One region of the Phyllobacterium sp. SYP-B3895 genome, then DNA from elsewhere that is predicted to be linked to it. Evidence: predicted binding sites of a transcription regulator. Region 1 holds the regulator's gene; the other holds the start of a gene.

Region 1 (6,041 bases):
CTTGACGCGAACAAGATAACCAATATCGCGCACGCCGCAATCGGGAAGATCGAATCCGCCCGAGTGTCAGCCACGGCTTACCGCGCTCCTGCACTGGGTTTGGACATAAAGATCACGCCCAACCCCTACGCGGCCGTCGGCGCCAAGATCGTCTACACATACACCGTGACCAATATCGGCAATTTGGCGATCACCAAACCCATTCTAATCACGGATGACAAATATACGGTGAAGTGCAATCCGCTGCCGGCGGGCGGGTTGGCTGCAAAAGCCACGCTGACCTGTACCGCCGAATATACTGTCAAACAGGAGGACCTCGACGCCGGCAAGATCGTCAATATAGCGTCGGCCACCAGCCAAGGCGTTCCTCCCTCTGTCCCGGTAACCGGAACCGCATTGGCAGAGCAGAAACAGGGGCTGACGTTAGAGAAAAAGGTGGCTGGCGGGCTGAAAACTTATGCTGCCGTGGGTGAAAAAATCACTTACGACTATACGGTCAGCAATACCGGCAACGTGACGATCACTAAACCGATCAGCGTCACCGACGACAAGATCGGTAATGTCACATGCCCGAATCTGCCCAGCCCGCCGACGCCGAAGGGGAGTGTGGTCGATGGCAAGCTTGCGCCGGGCGTAAAGATCGTCTGTACGGCAGAATACCTTGTGACTCAGGACGATCTCGATGGTGGCAGCGTCACCAACAAGGCGCAGGCAACCGACGGCGTCATAAAATCAAACGAAGTGCTCGTAACGGCGGCAGCCACACAGGCTCCCGCGCTGAAACTTGAAAAGACAATCACGACCGGCGACCCTTTCAAGGCGGTCGGCGACAAGGTGGGCTATAGTTACAAGGTCACAAATACCGGCAATGTGACGATCACCAAGCCGATCAGCATCAGCGACAACAAGATCGGAAAATTCGCCTGCTCCGCCCCGACCGACGCCGCACTCAAGCCCGGCGATATACTGACCTGTGCCGCCGACTACAGCGTAACCCAGATAGATCTCGATACTGGCAGCGTCACCAATAAAGCGCAGGCTACCGACGGCGCCACCAAGTCGCCCGAAGTGTTCGCGACGGCCACGGCCACGCAGGCTTCTGCGCTGAAGCTCGAAAAGACAATCACGACCGGCGACCCTTTCAAGGCGGTCGGCGACAAGGTGAGCTATAGCTATAAGGTCACCAATACCGGCAATTTGACGATCACCAAGCCGATCAGCATCAGCGACAACAAGATCGGTAATGTCACCTGTCCGAGTCTGCCCAGCCCGCTGACGGTGAAGGGGAGCGTGGCCGACGGCAGGCTTGCGCCCGGCGGAATATTGACTTGCACCGCCGACTACAGCGTCCTTCAGGCCGATCTCGATACTGGCAGCGTCACAAATAAGGCGCAGGCAACCGACGGCGTCGTCAAATCAAACGAAGTGGTCGTAACGACGGCAGCCACACAGGCTCCGGCGCTAAAGCTCGAAAAGTCGATCACAACCGGCGACCCTTTCAAGGCGGTCGGCGACAAGGTGAGCTATAGCTATAAAGTCACCAATACCGGCAACGTGACAATCACCAAGCCGACCTTCGACGACAAGACCTTCACCGCGCTCTATACGCTGAAACAGGCCGATATCGATGCCGGCAAGGTCGACAATGCCGCCACCGTCACCGCCACGCTGCCGTCGGGCGGCGACATCAGCAGCGACGGGGGCGTGACGACGCCGATCACGGCAGCGCCGGGGCTGGTGCTGGAGAAGAAGGTCGCATCGCCATCCGGCACAACCGCCGGTTCCACCATCGCCTATAGCTTCACCGTCAAGAACACCGGCAATGTGACGCTGAAGAATATCCGGCTCACCGACAAGCTTGTCGATGCCTTGGTCAGCGGCGATCCCATTGCCGAGCTTGCCCCCGGGGCTTTCGACGACAAGACTTTTACCGCACTCTATACGCTGAAGCAGGCCGACATCGATGCCGGCAAGGTCGACAATGCTGCCACCGTCACCGGTACGCTGCCGTCAGGCAGCGATATCAGCAGCGACGGCGCCGTGACGACGCCGATTGTGGCCGCGCCGGGGCTGGTGCTGGAAAAGAAGACTGGACCGCCATCCGGCAATACGGTCGGCTCGACCATCACCTATAGCTTCACCGTCAAAAACACCGGCAATGTGACGCTGAAGAACATCCGGCTCGGCGCCCTCGCCGCCGTCACCTATGAGCCGACAGCGGAGGATAGTTACTATCTCGGCTACCGCCTCGACCCCGACCGTGCCTTTGACCTCGACCGTACCTACGATCTCGATGGGACTGATTACGGCGCGATCGTCATCGGTGCGCGGCGCAAGCTCGACGATTATTGGTCGACCTATGCTGAAAACAATTATGACCTGTTCGGAAGGCGCAATTCGCTCGCCCAAACCTACGGTGTCGTCTATACGCCCGATGCCAAATGGACGGTCGATGGCGGGCTCGAGATCGGCACAGTCGAAGACGATACGATCGATCCCTCCACAAATCTCGAACGTTCCGATTTCGACCGCAAGGCGATCTCCCTGTCGGTCGGCTACAAGGATGAGGATCGCATTGCCGCGCGCATTCGCGGTGAGACTCGTTTCGAAGATTCCGACGATGATACCCGCGATCTCAACACCTACCTCTTCGCCACGGGATTCAGCTGGAAAACGAACGACAACTGGCGGCTGCTCGCCAATATCGATTCAGTTCTCTCGGACTCGAACGGTGATGGTTCGTTCAGGGATGGCGACTATGTCGAAGCCTCGCTCGGTTATGCCTATCGTCCGGTCACGAACGACCGGCTGAACGCCCTTTTCAAATATACCTGGCTTTACGATCTTCCGGGCGAGGATCAGGTCAGCGCGGTGACCGGCGACGAATATGGGCCGGCACAGCGCAGCAACATTCTTTCCGCCGATTTCACCTACGATCTCGTTCCATGGCTCTCAGTCGGCGCGAAATACGGCTTCCGCTACGGCGAAGTGCGCGAGCGGCTTCAGGATGATCTCGACGAATTCTCCGATTGGCAGACTTCCTCAGCGCATCTCGGCATTGTTCGAACCGATTTTCATATCGTCAAGAAATGGGACGCCTTGCTTGAAGGGCGCGTCATGTATATGGCCGAAGCGGATACGACGGATCTTGGTGTGCTCACCGCCGTTTATCGCCACGTCGGCGAGAACTTCAAGGTCGGTGTCGGCTACAATTTCGGCAATTTCTCCGACGATCTGCGCGACCTGACGCTCAACGACCGCGGTGTCTTCTTCAACGTCGTCGGTAAGTACTGACACATCGTCATCATTTGCGTCGCTGTGGTACCGGCAATGAGTCATTTCCGCGATTTCGATATCGGCGCACTCCTTCTACACGACATATTAATACTTGTGGAACACAACTGGAACAGATAGTGTTTGTTCTGGTTTTGTTTTTCCGATTCCGTTTCGAAGGATCGCCGATGCTCACGCGTAAACAACACGAACTTCTGCTCTTTATCCATGAGCGCCTGAAGGAAACCGGCATCCCTCCATCCTTTGACGAGATGAAGGATGCATTGGACCTTGCGTCCAAATCAGGCATACATCGGCTGATAACAGCGCTCGAGGAACGTGGGTTCATTCGCCGGCTTGCTAACCGCGCGCGGGCACTGGAAGTTCTGCGCTTGCCGGATTCGATTGCGCCTGGCCTCAATGCGCAAAAGAAATTTTCGCCAAGCGTGATCGAGGGCAGCCTCGGCCGCAATGTCACCCCGCCCCGCCCGCAGCCGCGCGCTTCGGATGACGACGGCGCGCCGACGATCATCAACATACCCGTCATGGGCCGGATCGCGGCCGGTGTGCCAATATCCGCCATCCAGAACCAGACGCATATGATCGGCCTGCCGCCAGACATGATCGGCAGCGGCGAGCACTACGCGCTGGAGGTCAAGGGCGATTCCATGATCGAGGCGGGCATCTTCGACGGCGATACAGTCGTCATCCGACGCGGCGACACCGCCAATCCCGGTGAAATCGTGGTTGCGCTCGTCGATGACGAAGAGGCAACCTTGAAGCGCTTTCGGCGCAAAGGGGCGTCGATTGCTCTCGAGGCCGCCAATCCGGCCTATGAGACGCGCATATTCGGGCCGGATCGGGTGCGCGTGCAGGGCAAGCTGGTCGGTTTGATCCGCCGTTACTGATGTATCGGGTCTTCCTGATCGTCTGCCGGTGGCTTGGTCTTTGCAGCACGCCGTTGCAGTTTTTGCTCCGCAAGATTGCGGGCCGTGCGGGAAAAGACCCGATAGGCGTTCCATGGGCGCTGCGGGGAGCCCACGGCGTAGATAATTTGCGCAGACTGTAGGCGTGCCCGCAGTTGTTCTTCAGCAAGTGCAGCCGCACCAAGTCCGGACGGTGGATCGGCATTGCTTTCACCGAGCCTTATTTCTGCGGAGCCGCGTAACGCCAACTCCTGCGCGGTAATTACAAGAACGTCCCCCGAGTCGCAGGTTGCAGCGGGACCGGTGAAGGCAAGGACGACGATATCGCCCTCGGCACAAGCCGTTGATTTTTTGGTCGGATCATCCGTATAGGCGACGATGAGGCCGCCGGTTTCTCGTGCGAGGCACACGCCGTCGGCGCACTCAAACTGCCCGTCGGTCGGCGGTGCACCATTCTTTGCCGGCGTGAGCACTTGACTTGCGCCGTACCCCTGCTGCCAGTTATCGAGGGTGAACCGGCTTGCGGTCGCGCGGTTCACTGTCAGTGCGTCATCAGGGGCACTTAAGGCAACGAGTTTGCCCTCTTCGGCAATCACGATATCCGGCGGACGTGCCGAGAGGAGCGGTGCTATCGCCAGGGCCATCACGGCGAATCCGACGAGCCGCAGCCGTGTTGTCAGCAACATGAGCAGGACCAGTCCCGCGGTCATCAAAAGCAGGCTCGTTTGCGGCATTGATCCGAAATTGCCGCTTGGCGAATGCGCGCTGACCATCTTCGCGATCGCAATGACCCATTCGATGCCGCGTTCCATGACCGCAAACGGCAGCCAATCGAGATCAAATGGCATCGCAAGAACAGCAAGCACCGCAAACGGCATCACAAAGATCGAGACAACGGGCAGCGCCAGCGCGTTGCCCACAAGCCCAAGCGGCGCTGTGTTGTTGAAATGGTAGGCGGCGAAGATCGAGCTCGCCGTCCCGGCAACCAACGAAGTCATGGCGATGGCGCCGACATGGCTTGCCGCCATCATCGGCAAACGCAGAAGCAATCCCTCGCCTTTCGTCCGGTTTGACCTGTTCTTCCGGCGCGATCTCCATCCGTAATATGCAATGAGCGCGCCCGTCGCCGAATATGACATCTGGAAACTCGGTCCGAGAATTTCATGCGGAAGCAGCGCTATCGTGATCAAAGCGCCGATGGCGAGATTGCGCATGGAGATTGCCGCGCGATCGGCCATCATGGCAATGAGCATCACCGCCAGCATCACAAAACTGCGCTGTGCCGCTACGTCAGCGCCAGAGAGCAGGAGATAGAAACCGGAACCGGCAAGGGCGACGAATGCCGCCAGTTTTTTCATCGGAAAGCGGGCTGCAAAGCCGGGGAAGAGGGCCATGCTCGCGCGCAGCGAGCCGACGATGATGCCGGCGACCAGCGCCATGTGAAATCCGGAAATCGAAAGAATATGCGAAAGCCCGCTCAGTCGCATTGCGTCGTTGGTCGCCTCGCTGATGCCGTCGCGCTGGCCGGTGATCAGCGAAGCTGCAATATCGCCGGGTTCCCCCTTGATACGGGAAAGCACGCGCTGGGTAAGTTGTTGGCGGATATTGGCGACCGTTTGCCAGGCTTGAGAAGTATGCGCCTCGTCGGCTGGCACTGCGGCGGCGAGTTGAGGTTTGCCAAGGAAAAAACCATTTGCGCCTATGCCCTTATAGTAATTATTGAATGCAAAATCGTAATTGCCGGGCCGTACCGGACCTTGCTGCGGCCGCAGGTGGACGAGGCCCTGCAGTCCTGTGCCGATTATCGTTCCGGCCGGCACGGATCGCGCCGACACGACAACC
Region 2 (6,041 bases), 230 kb from region 1:
TCGTCTCCCCCGATGTGGCCGCCGGTATAGGGATCATCGCCGCCGGCGACATCAACGCGCAGATAGCCGTTCACCTTCAGGCAGGTCTCAGTGCCTGGAAGATAGAAGAAACCCTTGCCGTAGGCATCGCATACGCGCACATATTCGACAGGTTCGGGTTCAGCGACGACAACCGCATCGGCTGCATAGGCCGCCGATGTCGTTATAATCGTTGCGACTGAAGAAAAAAGAAGCGTTCGAACAGCCATGAGGTCCCCCAGGGTGTACCGGCAACATTCAAACGAAATCGGGAAAACTGCGACGCCCCCGAATGTTGCGCTAATCCCAACTACATCGAACAATCTATATCACGCATGGAAAGCCAATACTGTCGCCATGCCGCCACACCTCAGAGCTTTCCAGGAGGCTCAAAGCAACCTAGCATTGCAACTTGTCAGTGATACGACGGGCCCACGGCCGGCGGCATCGGTTGGGACTAAGGTCGGTCACTCCCGGGCCCTTGGTCGTAGTTCGATTTACCGAGCGCCTGATCTATTTCTATCTGCTGGAAATCATTGCAGAATTTGTCCGTGCACATTTCCCCGTAATGGCACGAGGCTCGGATCAATACCGAGCCTCTTTTTTTATGCGCAACGGGCCTCGAAGCAGCGAATGTCACTTTCGGGGCCAAAGGGAACAAGCCTAAGCGGCCAAAGATAGGGAAAAAAGCTCAGTCGATTGCAGTCTGCACTATCGTTGAGGACCTGTTCTGAACTTTGGTTCCCCGGTGCTATGGGCGACCCGTTCTCAGAACGGGATTTCGTCGTCGAGATCGCGCGAGAAATTCCCGCCGGAACTGGAGGAACTGCTCGACGACGAGGCGTTGGAACGCCCGAAGTCGGAGCCATAGTCATTGTCGGAAACCTGCCCGCGCGCCGAATTGTTGTCGAAGGACCGGCCACCGCCCTCGCCGCGCGAATCCAGCATCTGGAGTTCGCCGCGGAACTTCTGCAGCACGACCTCGGTCGAGTAGCGGTCATTGCCGGTCTGGTCCTGCCATTTGCGTGTCTGCAGGGCGCCTTCGAGATAGACCTTCATGCCCTTCTTCAAATACTGCTCGGCGACCTTGGCAAGATTGTCGTTGAAGATAACGACGCTGTGCCATTCGGTCTTTTCCTTGCGCTCGCCGCTGTTCTTGTCGCGCCAGCTTTCCGAGGTGGCGATGCGCAGATTGACGACAGGATCGCCCGAACCGAGCCGCCGCACTTCCGGGTCAGCGCCAAGATTGCCTACCAGAATGACCTTGTTGACACTGCCTGCCATGATATGAACTCCATCAACCCTGTTCTAAAAATTTCGGCCATCATACAGAACGCGCATGGACGGCGGGCAATTCATTACCGCTATCCACAATATACAGCCCGCGCATTTCCCGCTTCGCCACCCAGCTGACAGGCTCCTGCCAAATCTGTCAGGAGGTTTGGCATATGATTGTTGTGCAACCTGTCGCCAGGATGCCGGCAATACACTTTCATCGCGAAGCGCTTTGCGAAGATCGGCAAGTCTCTTGCCCTTTGTTCTATTTTTGTTCTATCACTTGCCCAAGCAATGTCAACATGGGTATGGTGATTCCGACCGGGTTTGATCTCGCAAATCGCCAAAGACTTTCTAAATAAGGGAAAGTCTCTCGCCTGAGAGCAATCCCTCCTTCCAAACGGCGTGCCTCAAAGGCAAGACTCATGAGCGATCAGAAGTATATTTCCATTCGCGGTGCTCGCGAACACAACTTGAAGAATATTGACCTCGATCTGCCGCGCGACAAGCTGATTGTCATGACGGGGCTGTCTGGATCGGGGAAGTCGTCGCTCGCCTTCGACACGATCTATGCGGAGGGACAGCGTCGCTATGTCGAGAGCCTGTCGGCCTATGCGCGGCAATTCCTTGAAATGATGCAGAAGCCGGACGTCGACCAGATCGATGGCCTGTCGCCGGCAATCTCGATCGAGCAGAAGACAACCAGCCGCAATCCGCGTTCCACGGTCGGCACGGTTACGGAAATCTATGATTATCTGCGCCTGCTGTTTGCGCGCGTCGGTATTCCCTATTCGCCGGCAACGGGGCTTCCGATTGAAAGCCAGACGGTCAGCCAGATGGTCGATCGCGTTCTGGCGCTTGAGGAAGGCACGCGCCTTTTCATTCTCGCGCCGATCGTCCGCGGCCGTAAGGGTGAGTACCGCAAGGAACTGGCGGACCTGCAGAAACGCGGCTTCCAGCGCGTCAAGGTGGACGGCATCTTCTATGAAATCGCCGATGTCCCTGCCCTCGACAAGAAGTACAAGCACGATATCGACGTTGTAGTCGATCGTATCATCGTGCGCCCGGACATGTCGGCGCGCCTTGCCGACAGTCTCGAGACCTGCCTGAAACTCGCCGACGGCATCGCGATTGCGGAATTTGCCGACAAACCGTTACCGGCTGACGAGACGGCGAGTGAATCCGCCAACAAGTCGAAGAACGAGACCCATGAACGGCTCATGTTCTCGGAAAAATTTGCGTGCCCGGTCTCGGGATTTACCATTCCCGAGATTGAGCCGCGGCTGTTCTCGTTCAACAATCCATTCGGCGCCTGCCCGACCTGCGATGGACTTGGCACGCAAAAGGCCATCGATCCGACCATGATCGTGCCTGATGAGAATGTGACCCTCAAGAACGGAGCCATCGCCCCGTGGTCGAAGTCGAGTTCGCCCTACTACAACCAGACGCTGGACGCGCTTGGCGCGGCCTATGGCTTCAAGCTTGGCGACCGTTGGAGCGATTTGAGCGAAGAGGCTCAAAAAGCCATCCTCTATGGCACCGGCAACCGCGAAGTCCAGTTCGTCTATGATGACGGTCTGCGGTCATACCGCACCACCAAGCCTTTCGAGGGCGTCATTCCAAACCTCGAGCGTCGCTGGAAGGAAACGGATTCCGCCTGGTCGCGTGAGGAAATCGAACGCTTCATGTCCGGCACGCCATGCCCGGCCTGCAACGGCTACCGATTGAAGCCGGAGGCACTGGCCGTCAAGATCGGCGGATTGCACATCGGCGAGGTCACCGAGAAGTCCATCCGCCATGCCGACGCCTGGTTCCGTGACATCGACAAGACGTTCAATGACAAGCAGACGGAGATTGCCGCGCGCATTCTCAAGGAGATCCGCGAGCGCCTGCGTTTTCTGAACGATGTCGGCCTTGATTATCTCGCGCTGTCGCGCAATTCCGGCACCTTGTCGGGCGGCGAGAGCCAGCGTATCCGGCTCGCCTCGCAAATCGGCTCCGGCCTGACGGGCGTGCTTTACGTCCTCGATGAGCCGTCCATTGGCTTGCACCAGCGCGACAACGAGCAACTATTGAAGACGCTGCGTCATTTGCGGGATCTCGGCAACACGGTGATCGTCGTCGAACATGATGAAGATGCGATCCTGACGGCTGACTATGTCGTCGACATTGGACCGGCGGCTGGCATCCATGGCGGCGAAATCATCGCCCAGGGAACGCCCGCCGACATCATGGCGAGCCCGAAATCGCTGACCGGCAAATACCTTTCCGGCGCGATCGAAGTAGCCGTGCCATCAGAGCGGCGCAAGTTCAACAAGAAGCGCATCAAGGTCGTTGGCGCACGCGGCAACAATCTCAAGAATGTTTCGGCGGAAATCCCGCTCGGCACCTTCACGGCGGTGACGGGCGTGTCGGGCGGCGGCAAGTCGACCTTCCTCATCGAAACACTGTTCAAGGCTGCGTCGCGGCGCATCATGGGTTCGCGGGAGCATCCGGCGGAGCACGATCGCATCGACGGGCTCGAATATCTCGACAAGGTGATCGATATCGACCAGTCTCCCATCGGTCGCACGCCGCGCTCAAATCCGGCGACCTATACCGGTGCGTTCACGCCGATCCGCGACTGGTTTGCCGGGCTTCCCGAGGCGAAAGCTCGCGGTTACCAGCCCGGCCGCTTTTCCTTCAACGTCAAGGGCGGGCGCTGCGAAGCCTGCCAGGGCGATGGCGTCATCAAGATCGAAATGCACTTCCTTCCCGATGTGTATGTCACCTGCGACGTCTGTCACGGCAAGCGCTACAATCGCGAAACGCTCGAAGTATTGTTCAAGGGCAAGTCGATTGCCGACGTGCTCGATATGACGGTCGAGGAAGGCGCGGAGTTCTTCGCCGCCGTTCCGGCCGTTCGCGACAAGTTGCAAACCCTGGCCAAGGTCGGCCTCGGTTATATTCATGTGGGACAGCAAGCCAACACGCTTTCCGGCGGCGAGGCGCAACGCATCAAGCTCGCCAAGGAACTGTCGCGCAAGGCTACCGGCCGCACGCTCTACATCCTCGACGAGCCGACGACGGGGCTGCACTTCCACGACGTGGCGAAGCTCCTCGAAGTGCTGCACGAACTGGTCGACCAGGGCAATACGGTGGTTGTCATCGAGCACAACCTCGAAGTGATCAAGACTGCGGACTGGGTAATCGATCTTGGGCCGCATGGCGGCGACGGCGGCGGCGAGATCGTTGCGGTCGGACGTCCCGAGGACATTATCGAGGTCGATCGCTCCTATACCGGTCATTTCCTCAAGGAACTTCTGAACCGGCGTCCCGGCCATAAGGCGCAGGCCGCCGCCGAGTGATCAAAACCCGCCACTGCCGTGGCGGGTTTTTCGTATTCGCATAGCGGAGGAGAATAAATGACCGACAGCGGCACCGTGCGCACCGGCATCGGCGGATGGATCTTCGAACCCTGGCGCGGCACCTTCTATCCGAAGGGCCTGTCGAAGACCAAGGAACTGGAGTATGCCGGCCAGCACCTCCAGACCATCGAGATCAACAGCACCTACTACAGCACGCAAAAGCCGGCGACTTTCGCCAAATGGGCCTCGCAGGTGCCGGATGGTTTTATCTTCTCGGTCAAGGGCCATCGCTTCGTCACCAATCGGCGGGTGCTGGCGGAAGCCGGTGAATCCATCGAATTTTTCTGCAAATCCGGAGTTGTCGAACTTGGTGACAGGCTCGGCCCGCTCGTCTGGCAATTCGCGCCGACGAAAAAATTCAACGCCGAGGATTTCGGCGCGTTCCTCGATCTTCTGCCGGAAAAGGAAGCGGGGCACGCGCTCCGCCATGCCGTGGAAGTCCGCAACCCCTCCTTCGTCGATCCGGATTTCATTGCGCTTGCCCGCAAGAAGAACGTTGCAGTTGTTTACGCCGAACACTTCGAATATCCCGAAATCGCCGATGTGACCGCGGATTTCGTCTATGCGCGTTTGCAGAAAGGTGACGATGCGGTGGAGACCGCCTATCCGACGGAAGCGCTCGACAGATGGGCCGACCGCGCCAAGGACTGGGCAATGGGCAACGCACCCGAGGATCTTCCTCTCGCCGCTCCCGACGAAAAGGCGCCGAAGCGCCAACGCGACGTGTTTGTTTATTTCATCCATGAAGGCAAAGTGCGCGCTCCGCAGGCAGCTCAGGCACTCGCACAGCGGATCAAGCAGTAAGCCGGCACTCGCAACTCGGCTTACCGCACAATTTTTATGCAATTTGCTTATTTTTTAATCTGCATCCTCAGTCGTTTTTCGAAGCAGTCCTACCTTGGAACAAGGTGGCGGGGACAAATGCGCCGCCCGCTACGCCGTAACGTCGATATTTGTGACTACGCCGCCGAATTGGCATAGTTCCTGCTTTTGTTGAGGCAAGCGGGCAAGAGGCTCGTTTGTGTACATAGGGAGATTATTCTCTGATGAAGAAAATCGAAGCCATCATCAAACCATTCAAGCTGGATGAGGTGAAAGAGGCACTGCAGGAAGTGGGGCTTCAAGGCATTACCGTTACCGAAGCAAAGGGCTTCGGCCGCCAGAAGGGCCATACGGAACTCTATCGCGGCGCCGAATACGTCGTCGATTTCCTGCCGAAAGTGAAGGTCGAGATCGTTCTTGGCGACGATTCCGTCGAGGCCGCCATTGAGGCAATCCGCAAGGCCGCGCAGACCGGCCGCATCGGCGATGGTAAGATATTTGTCTCCAACATCGAGGAAG

What was found. The regulator LexA, encoded in region 1, represses DNA repair genes until DNA is damaged. The targets are predictions, from matches to a motif close to TGTTCNNNNTGTGTTCNG.
Region 2: a site for LexA is predicted at 1,555-1,572, ahead of uvrA (excinuclease ABC subunit UvrA). Genes of this name have one in related genera too.

What each region holds. Positions count from the first base shown of each region.
Region 1 is NZ_WJIG01000002.1:258,342-264,382, forward strand. It holds gene GF108_RS07675 (hypothetical protein) at 1-3,294, shown strand, start outside; gene lexA (transcriptional repressor LexA) at 3,462-4,181, shown strand; gene GF108_RS07685 (ComEC/Rec2 family competence protein) at 4,175-6,041, opposite strand, start outside.
Region 2 is NZ_WJIG01000002.1:26,019-32,059, reverse strand. It holds gene GF108_RS06635 (porin) at 1-248, opposite strand, end outside; gene GF108_RS06630 (single-stranded DNA-binding protein) at 787-1,302, opposite strand; gene uvrA (excinuclease ABC subunit UvrA) at 1,719-4,640, shown strand; gene GF108_RS06620 (DUF72 domain-containing protein) at 4,698-5,504, shown strand; gene GF108_RS06615 (P-II family nitrogen regulator) at 5,747-6,041, shown strand, end outside.